One region of the Streptomyces sp. NPDC026672 genome, then DNA from elsewhere that is predicted to be linked to it. Evidence: riboswitches for the same ligand, from Rfam matches in the RefSeq annotation. Region 1 holds a riboswitch; the other holds the start of a gene.
The links. Region 1 has a riboswitch for cyclic di-AMP ahead of AB0F77_RS36275 (M23 family metallopeptidase). Riboswitches for the same ligand answer to the same signal wherever they lie in the genome.

Region 1 (4,205 bases):
GTCTACAGCAGCCTCGAACCCTGCGCGCGCCGCGCCTCCCGGCCCGCGCCCTGCGCCCGGCTGATCCTGGACGCGGGCGTACGGCGCGTCGTCACCGCCTGGCGCGAGCCGGACACCTTCGTCACGGAGGCCGACGGCAACGGCCTCCTGAGGGCCGAGGGCACCGAGGTCGTCCTCCTCCCCGAGTACGAGGCCCGCGCCAAGCAGCCCAACGGGCACCTGCTGGGCTGACGGGAGCCCGCTCGCCGGAGCCGACGGGCGCCCGTCCGCCGGGCACGACGGGAGCCGTCCGACCGCTTGATCCACCCCCGAGATCAACCCGTGTGCTTCGGGCCCCGCGGATGGCGTACACTGGTTTCACCGACGCGGGGTGGAGCAGCTCGGTAGCTCGCTGGGCTCATAACCCAGAGGTCGCAGGTTCAAATCCTGTCCCCGCTACTGAAGGCCCGGGGCCGGAATCCAGACATGGGTTCCGGCCCCGGGTGTTTCCCGCCCCGTCCGCTCATCCGGTCGGCCCACAGCGTTCGCCGCCCACCCCCGCTGCGGGAAACCTGGACCCCACGCCCTACGTCGGACGAGCGGGAGACGAGCAGTGCGCTCTGGTGAGGTGGAGGAGGGGCCGTACGTCAGGGCGGGCGGCCGACTCCCCGGCGACCCCGCACCGGACCCGGGCCCCGGTACCGAGGGCCCCGTGCCCGAGGAGCGCCCCGGCCGCCGCGCCTCCTGCGTGCGCTCCCTCGTGCGGGCCCTGCCCGCGCTGCTGATCGTCGCCGGCGTCCTCTACGGCGTCCTCACCCCGCAGGCGTTCACCGCCGTCCCCTTCTTCACCGCCGCGCCCCTCGTCGCCGCCCCCCTGTCCTCGCTGCGCACCACCGTCCTGACCGGCCTCGCCGCCCTCGCCGGAACCGTCGTCGTGCACGCCCGCTTCGGCGCCCACGTCAGTGCCGGCGCCGTCACCGAGGTCGTCACCGTGGCCACCGTCGCCGTCCTGGCCGCCGGCATCAACCGCGTCGTCCGCCTCGGCGACCGGCGGCTCGCCTCCGCCCGTGAGATCGCCGAGGCCGCCCAGCGCGCGGTCCTGCCCGAACCCGCCGGACGCATCGGCGGGTTGGACATCGCGGCGCGCTACGAGGCCGCGCAGGAGGGCGCGTTCATCGGCGGCGACCTGTACGCGGTGCAGGACAGCCGCTACGGCGTCCGGGTCGTCGTCGGCGACGTGCGCGGCAAGGGCATGGGCGCCGTGGCGGTGGTCGCCGTGGTGATCGGGGCCTTCCGGGAGGCCGCCGAGCAGGAGCCGACGCTGGAGGCGGTGGCCCGGCGGCTGGAGCGGGCGCTGGCCCGCGAGGGCGCCCGGCGCCCGGGGCTCGACGCCTACGAGGGGTTCACCACCGCCGTCCTCGCCGAGATCCCGCACGGCCGGGGGAGCGCCCGGCTCCTCAACCGCGGCCATCCCCCGCCCCTGCTGCTGCACGCCGACGGAGGGCTGCGCACGCTCGCCGCGCGGGAGACCACGCTGCCGCTGGGCATGGCCGACCTGGGCGTGTGGCCCGACCGGGCCGAGGAGGTCCCCTTCCCCGGCGGCGCCACCCTGCTGCTGTACACCGACGGCCTGTCCGAGGCGCGGGACGCCCACGGCCGCTTCTACGACCCCGGACGGCGGCTCGTCGGGCGCACCTTCCCCGGCCCCGGCGCGCTGCTCGCCCACCTCGCCGACGAGGTGCGCGGGCACTCCGGGGGCGGCATGTCGGACGACATGGCGCTGCTCGCCGTACGCCGTCCCCAACCGATGTCACGGCCGATGTCACGGCCGGTGACCGGACGGAAGCCCTCCGCATAACAACTGACGTACCGTCAGGTTCGGTCCTATTCCCGGATGGGTAAAGACTTGCGGCCAACTCGCCCGATTTTCACCGGTCATGGGCCTAAAGTCCGCCACCGAATTCGTTAATGATCAAGAGGAACGGCTTGGAATCCGGTGGCCGAGTCTATTAACGTTCGATAACGCAGCGCGGTCGTCCCAGCCGTCACAAGAGGCGGCTCCGTGCGCACGCGCCGAATCCCGCAAGGGAACCGGGGAACCACCACCTTGGGGTGAATCACGCGGACACCACCGTGGAGACACGGCTGGTTTACGCGCGTAGGAGACCTTCCCGCTCCGAACCCGTCAGCTAACCCGGTAGGCGACGGAAGGAAAGGAGTACGCCCGCGTGGCGTCCAACCGGCCTGCCCCCGTAGCCCCGTTCGTGCCGAGCCAGCGCGATTCCGAGCCCTTCGCCTACGGGGCCCCGCGCGCCGACGAGGGCACCTGGGAGGAGTGGAACCCCACCGAGGAGTCCCTCCCGCCCGTACGCGGCCGGCACCGCGTCGCCAAGCAGCGCGGCGGCGGGCTCGCCCGCAGCTCCACGGTCCTCGGCGTCGGTGTCATCGCCGCCGTCGGCGCGGGTGGCATGGCCAGCGCCAACACCGGCAAGGCACCGGTGTCCATCTCCATGCCCGACCTCCCCTCCGTCGAGCACCTGCTCGGCGAGTCCCACGCCGAGTCGCCCAAGGGCTCCGCGACCGCGCTCAGCAGCGTCGGCGTGACCCAGGCCGACAGCGCCACGGGCACCGCCGACGCCGGTGAGGCACTGCGCAACCGGATCATGGCCCAGGCCGAGCGGCAGCAGGGTCAGGTCGACGCCAAGGCCGCCGCCGCTGCCGTGGCCGCCGCCGACAAGCAGGTCGCGGACGCGGCCGCCAAGGCGGAGCAGGCCGCGGCCGCGAAGGCCGCCGACGCCAAGGCCGACGCGGAGGCCGCCGCCAAGAAGAAGGCCGAGGAGGAGCGCCTCGCCGCGCTGGCCAAGCAGTACACGCTGCCGACCTCCTCGTACACGATCACCAGCACCTTCGGCCAGGCCGGCTCCATGTGGTCCTCCGGCTACCACACCGGCCTCGACTTCGCCGCCCCCACGGGCACGCTGATCAAGGCCATCCACAGCGGCACGATCACCGAGGCGGGCTGGGCCGGCTCCTACGGCTACCGCACGATCCTGACCCTCGACGACGGCACCGAGCTGTGGTTCTGCCACCAGTCCTCGATCAACGTCTCCGTCGGGCAGAAGGTCGCCACGGGTGAGGTCATCGGCCGCGTCGGCGCCACCGGCAACGTGACGGGACCGCACCTCCACCTGGAGGTCCACCCCGGCGGCGACGCCACCGGCATCGACCCGATGTCCTGGCTGCGCGGCAAGGGCCTCACCCCCTGAGCCACCCCACCGGTCCCCGGCGGTCCTGACGGCGTCCCCCCGACGTCAGGGCTGCCGGTCAGCTGTTTACGCGATCTTTGCGGCGCCCTCGGAATCCGTCTCTCCGCCACGGGCGTTGAACCGGGGTATGACTTCCCTTCGCAAGCTCGGCCCCTCCGACCTGGAGGTCTTCCCGCTCGCCCTCGGCGGCAACGTCTTCGGCTGGACCGCCGACGAGGAGACCTCCTTCGCCGTCCTCGACGCCTACGCGGCCGCAGGCGGCAACTTCGTGGACACCGCCGACTCCTACTCGGCGTTCGCCCCCGGCAACAAGGGCGGCGAGTCCGAGACGATCATCGGCAGGTGGGTCAAGGCGCGCGGCAACCGCTCCGACGTCGTGATCGCGACCAAGGTCGGTCAGCACCCCGACTTCCAGGGGCTGTCCGCGGCCAACATCAAGGCCGCCGCGGACGCCTCGCTGCGGCGCCTCGGCACCGACCACATCGACCTCTACTACACGCACTTCGACCGGCCCGAGGTGCCGGTGGAGGAGATCATCGGCGCGCTCGACGAGCTCGTGCGGGCGGGCAAGGTGCGGTACATCGCGGCGTCCAACATCTCGGCCGAGCGGCTCCAGGAGTCCCTGGACTTCTCCGACCGCGAGGGCCTGGCCCGGTACGTCGCGCTCCAGCCGCACTACAACCTGGTCTCCCGCGACACCTACGAGGGTCCGCTCCTCGACCTCGCCTCCCGGGCGGGGCTCGCGGCGGTGCCGTACTTCGCGCTGGCCGCAGGGTTCCTCACGGGCAAGTACCGGCCCGGTACGACGGTCGACAGCCCGCGTGCGGGCGGCGCCGCCAAGCACCTGGAGACGGAGCGCGGCCGCCGGGTCCTCACGGCGCTGGACGAGATCGCGGCGGCCCACGACACCGCCGTGCCCACGGTCGCCCTGGCCTGGCTCGCGGCCCGGCCGACGGTTGC
Region 2 (4,205 bases), on a different contig from region 1:
TCGACAAGCGGCTGTTCGGGCTGGTCGGCCTGCTGACGGTGGTGAACGTCTTCATCGCGGTGCTGTGGACGTGAGGTGCGGCGGCGCTCTCAGCGGGCGGAGCCGATCGCGGCGCGGGCCGTCAGCAGCGCGCCCGCGGCGACCGCGACCCACACCGCCACGGCGATCCACACGAGTGCCTGCCCCGGGCCCCTGAGCCAGGGGACGCCGACGGCGGCGGCGACCGACAGCGTGGCCGCCGCCGTCATACCCATCGGGAAGGCGGTCGCCCAGCGGCGCACGTCCCAGTTGCGCACGTCACGACGCGCGCGGGGCCGCAGCAGTTCGCCGGCCAGCAGGACGACGTAGCAGGTCAGGTCGAGGACGAGCAGGACGACGGTCACCTTGCGCAGGACGTCCTGGTCGTCCTCGTTCCACAGGTACAGCCGCGGGGTGTCCGCCGTGAGCAGCGCCGCTCCGGTCAGCGCGGAGACGGACGGCGCGCCGCCCGCGATCCACTGGTCGCCGGCGCCCTCCGTCAGCTGCCGCGGGTCGAAGCGGGTGAGGGCGAGGCCGTAGAGGACGAGGCCCAGCCAGAACAGCACCAGCGCGGCGTGCGCGAGCCAGGCCGTGGCCACGGCCCCGCCGATCGTGGCGGCCAGCGCGGCGAGCGCCTGGGTGGCGACACAGGCGAGGAACACCCCGCCGTGCATACGGCGGCCCCAGCGCGGTACGGCGAGCAGCAGCAGGACGGGCCAGAGCACGGCCGCGAGCGCCAGCAGGGCCTCGGCCACACCCTGGGCGCCGAAGTGCGAGAACCGGATGCCGAGGACGGCGGTGGCGGCCACGGCGGTGAGCGCGTCCGGTGTCCGTGCCTCGGCCGTCCAGCGCGTCCGCTCCCGCAGCAGCCCGGTCACGAAGGTCACGGCGAGCGCGAGCCAGGCGACGCAGGCCAGCACCAGGAAGACCCGGGACAGGAACGCGTGCCCGGCCAGCTCCAGCCCCACGGACAGGATCCCGGTGGCCATCACGGCGGCCCCCGCGGCGGGCGGGCGCCGCGTCCACCAGACACGAAGAGGGGAGAAACCGGACATGTCCCGATGCTAAGGATCACCACCCGGCTCCGCTCCCGCCCACACGCGGGCACCCGTCGAAAACCCGCCGATGCGGGACGCGTCCCGTGGGCGCGCGGCGTCCGGTACGCACGGGGAGGCCGCCCGAATCGACGCGCGGGTCCGGGCGGGATCCGTTTCTCCGGCGGCCCCGCCCGGGTTCCTCCGGTCAGGCCGGGCGGACCACGCTGTGGATGATGGAGGCGCCGCCGTAGTAGACCGACTCCTCGCGGACGTAGGCGCCCGGTTTGGGGGCGTGGATCATCATGCCGTCGCCGATGTAGAGGCCGACGTGGCTGATGTCGTCGTAGAAGAAGATCAGGTCACCCGGCTGCGCGTCGGCGAGGGAGACCGTGGTGCCCGCGTTCACCTGGTCCCACGTGGTGCGCGGAAGGGTGACGCCGGCGGCCCGCCACGCGGCCTGGGTGAGGCCGGAGCAGTCGTACGAGTCCGGCCCGGTGGCGCCCCACACGTACGGCTTGCCGATCTGCGCGCGGGCGAACGCGAGCGCCTGGTCGGCCTTGGAGGCGTACGAGGAACCCGACCCCGACGATCCCGAGGTGTCCGACGACCCCGACGTGTCCGACGTGGAGGTGTCCGTCGAGCCGGAGGTCCCCGTCGACGCGGACGCCTCGCCGCTCTCCTGGGCCGCCTTCTCCGCCGCCTGCTTCTCGGCCAGCTCCGCGGCCTGCCGCGCGGCCTCCTCCTGCTTCTGCTTCTCGATCGCCGCGAGCCGCGCCTTCTGCTCGGCCGTCAGGTCGGACAGCAGTTCACGCGCGCCGGCCAGCTTCTTCTGGACCATCGCCTTGGCGGTCCGCAGCTCGCTCTGCGACTTGTCGAGCGTCTCCAGGCTCTTGGTGGCCTCCTGCCGCTTCTTCATGGTCGCGGACTGCTGGGTGACGTAGTCGTCGACCGCCTGCTTCTGCCGGGAGGTCATCCGGTTCATCAGCTGGGACTGGTCGAAGTAGTCCTGGGGGCTGTCGGCCAGCAGGAACGTGGCCGTGTCGGGCGCGGCGGCCCCGGTCCGGTACTGGGCTGCGGCGAACGTCCCCAGCTCCTCGCGGGCCTTGTTGAGCTCGTCCGTACGACGGGCCACGTCGTCCAGGAGCGTGTCGACCTGCTTGCGCTGCTTGCCGGTCTGCTCCTTGGCCGCGTTGTACTTCTCGGTCGCGGACTCGGCCTGGCGGTAGAGGTCGTCGACCTTCTTCTGGACCTCCTCGACGCTCGGCCTGCCGTCGGTCGAGGGTGTCGAGGGTGCGGCGTTGGCGGTCTGGGAGAGCAGGGCCACGGAGGTGAGGGCGGCGGTGGCGAGGACGGGCGTCCCCATGCCCGCGATGCGCGGACCGGCGGGGCGGGACTTGCGGTGCGACGCCAAAGGAGGCGACTCCTTCCATGTTCCGCCTACCGAGTTAGCTGTCGGGTTCGGGCGGGTGGTTCGGAAGGGTTGCCCTACGGCCCGGTCCCCGAAGGGAGTTGGGCCGATTCACCCCAAGGTCGGTGGGTCCCCGGCTCCGGCCGCCCCACAGGCGTCCGGACTCGACGGAGGCCGCGCGGCCCGGCGTCGTTCGCCGGTGGAGGTCGTACGGCCCGCCCGGAACGGTAGCCAACTCGTGTGGCGCCTGTGAAGGTTGATGGGTGATATGCCCGATACATTTTCGTGACCTTTGGTCAAGGTGGGGCGGGACGTGATCGATGTGCTGCGATCGAGGGTGATTTGTTCGTTTCTGATCTCCCGTCCACGGCTCCCACCTCGTGGTATGCGACCCGTCGCGCACCGTGACCGGGCGACCCGGGGGTGGTCGTGGGCGGTGGGACGGGCGTCGTGCGGACGCGGAATCCGGGGATGTTCCCGGGGTGGCGGCGGGTTGTCAGTGGGGCGCCCTAGACTCGGAGAGCGATGAGCAGCCTCTTTGACGAAAGCTTCCTGGCGAACCTCCAGGCCCCCCACGGGTCCGAGGAGGAACCTCCGCCCCCGCCCGAGGACGATCACGCTCCGGAGCCGCTTCCGGACGATCTGTTCGGCGGGAAGTTCGACGCGCCCCCGGACCGCGACGCGTACTACCGCGGCGGCGCCCCCCGTCCGGCGCTCGACGCGGCGGCCCTGCTGGAGGGGCTGAACGAGAACCAGCGCGCGGCCGTCGTCCACGCCGGCAGCCCCCTGCTCATCGTCGCCGGCGCCGGCTCCGGCAAGACCCGGGTGCTCACCCACCGCATCGCGCACCTCCTCGGCGAGCGGAACGTGCATCCCGGCCAGATCCTCGCGATCACCTTCACCAACAAGGCCGCGGGCGAGATGAAGGAGCGCGTCGAGCAGCTCGTGGGCCCGCGCGCGAACGCGATGTGGGTGATGACCTTCCACAGCGCGTGCGTGCGCATCCTGCGCCGCGAGAGCAAGAAGCTCGGCTTCACGTCGTCGTTCTCGATCTACGACGCGGCCGACTCCAAGCGGCTCATGGCGCTCGTCTGCCGTGACCTCGACCTCGACCCCAAGCGCTACCCGCCGAAGTCGTTCAGCGCCAAGATCAGCAACCTCAAGAACGAGCTGATCGACGAGGAGGACTTCGCGGGGCAGGCCACCGACGGCTTTGAGAAGACCCTCGCCCAGGCGTACGCCCTGTACCAGTCCCGGCTGCGCGAGGCGAACGCCCTCGACTTCGACGACCTGATCATGACGACGGTCAACCTGCTGCGCGCCTTCCCGGACGTCGCCGAGCACTACCGCCGCCGCTTCCGGCACGTCCTCGTCGACGAGTACCAGGACACCAACCACGCGCAGTACGCCCTCGTGCGCGAACTCGTCGGCACCCGCGAGCACGACGAGGACACACCGCCGAGCGAGCACGACCTCCCGCCGGCCGAACTGTGCGTCGTGGGCGACGCCGACCAGTCGATCTACGCCTTCCGCGGCGCGACGATCCGCAACATCCTGCAGTTCGAGGAGGACTACCCGGACGCCACGACGATCCTCCTGGAGCAGAACTACCGCTCCACACAGACGATCCTGTCCGCCGCCAACGCGGTCATCGAGCGCAACGAGTCCCGCCGCCCCAAGAACCTGTGGACCAACGCGGGCGCGGGCGCGCTGATCACGGGTTATGTCGCCGACACGGAGCA

Region 2: linked by a shared signal. The riboswitch ahead of AB0F77_RS09435 (NlpC/P60 family protein) and the one ahead of AB0F77_RS36275 (M23 family metallopeptidase) in region 1 are both predicted to bind cyclic di-AMP.

The regions. Positions count from the first base shown of each region.
Region 1 covers NZ_JBEZXS010000048.1:17,436-21,640, reverse strand. The annotation lists gene AB0F77_RS36290 (dihydrofolate reductase family protein) at 1-231, shown strand, start outside; tRNA gene AB0F77_RS36285 (tRNA-Met) at 365-438, shown strand; gene AB0F77_RS36280 (PP2C family protein-serine/threonine phosphatase) at 593-1,837, shown strand; cyclic di-AMP (ydaO/yuaA leader) riboswitch at 2,041-2,200, shown strand; gene AB0F77_RS36275 (M23 family metallopeptidase) at 2,208-3,245, shown strand; gene AB0F77_RS36270 (aldo/keto reductase) at 3,373-4,205, shown strand, end outside.
Region 2 covers NZ_JBEZXS010000006.1:219,750-223,954, forward strand. The annotation lists gene AB0F77_RS09425 (hypothetical protein) at 1-74, shown strand, start outside; gene AB0F77_RS09430 (hypothetical protein) at 90-1,073, opposite strand; gene AB0F77_RS09435 (NlpC/P60 family protein) at 1,261-2,466, opposite strand; cyclic di-AMP (ydaO/yuaA leader) riboswitch at 2,475-2,643, opposite strand; gene pcrA (DNA helicase PcrA) at 2,989-4,205, shown strand, end outside.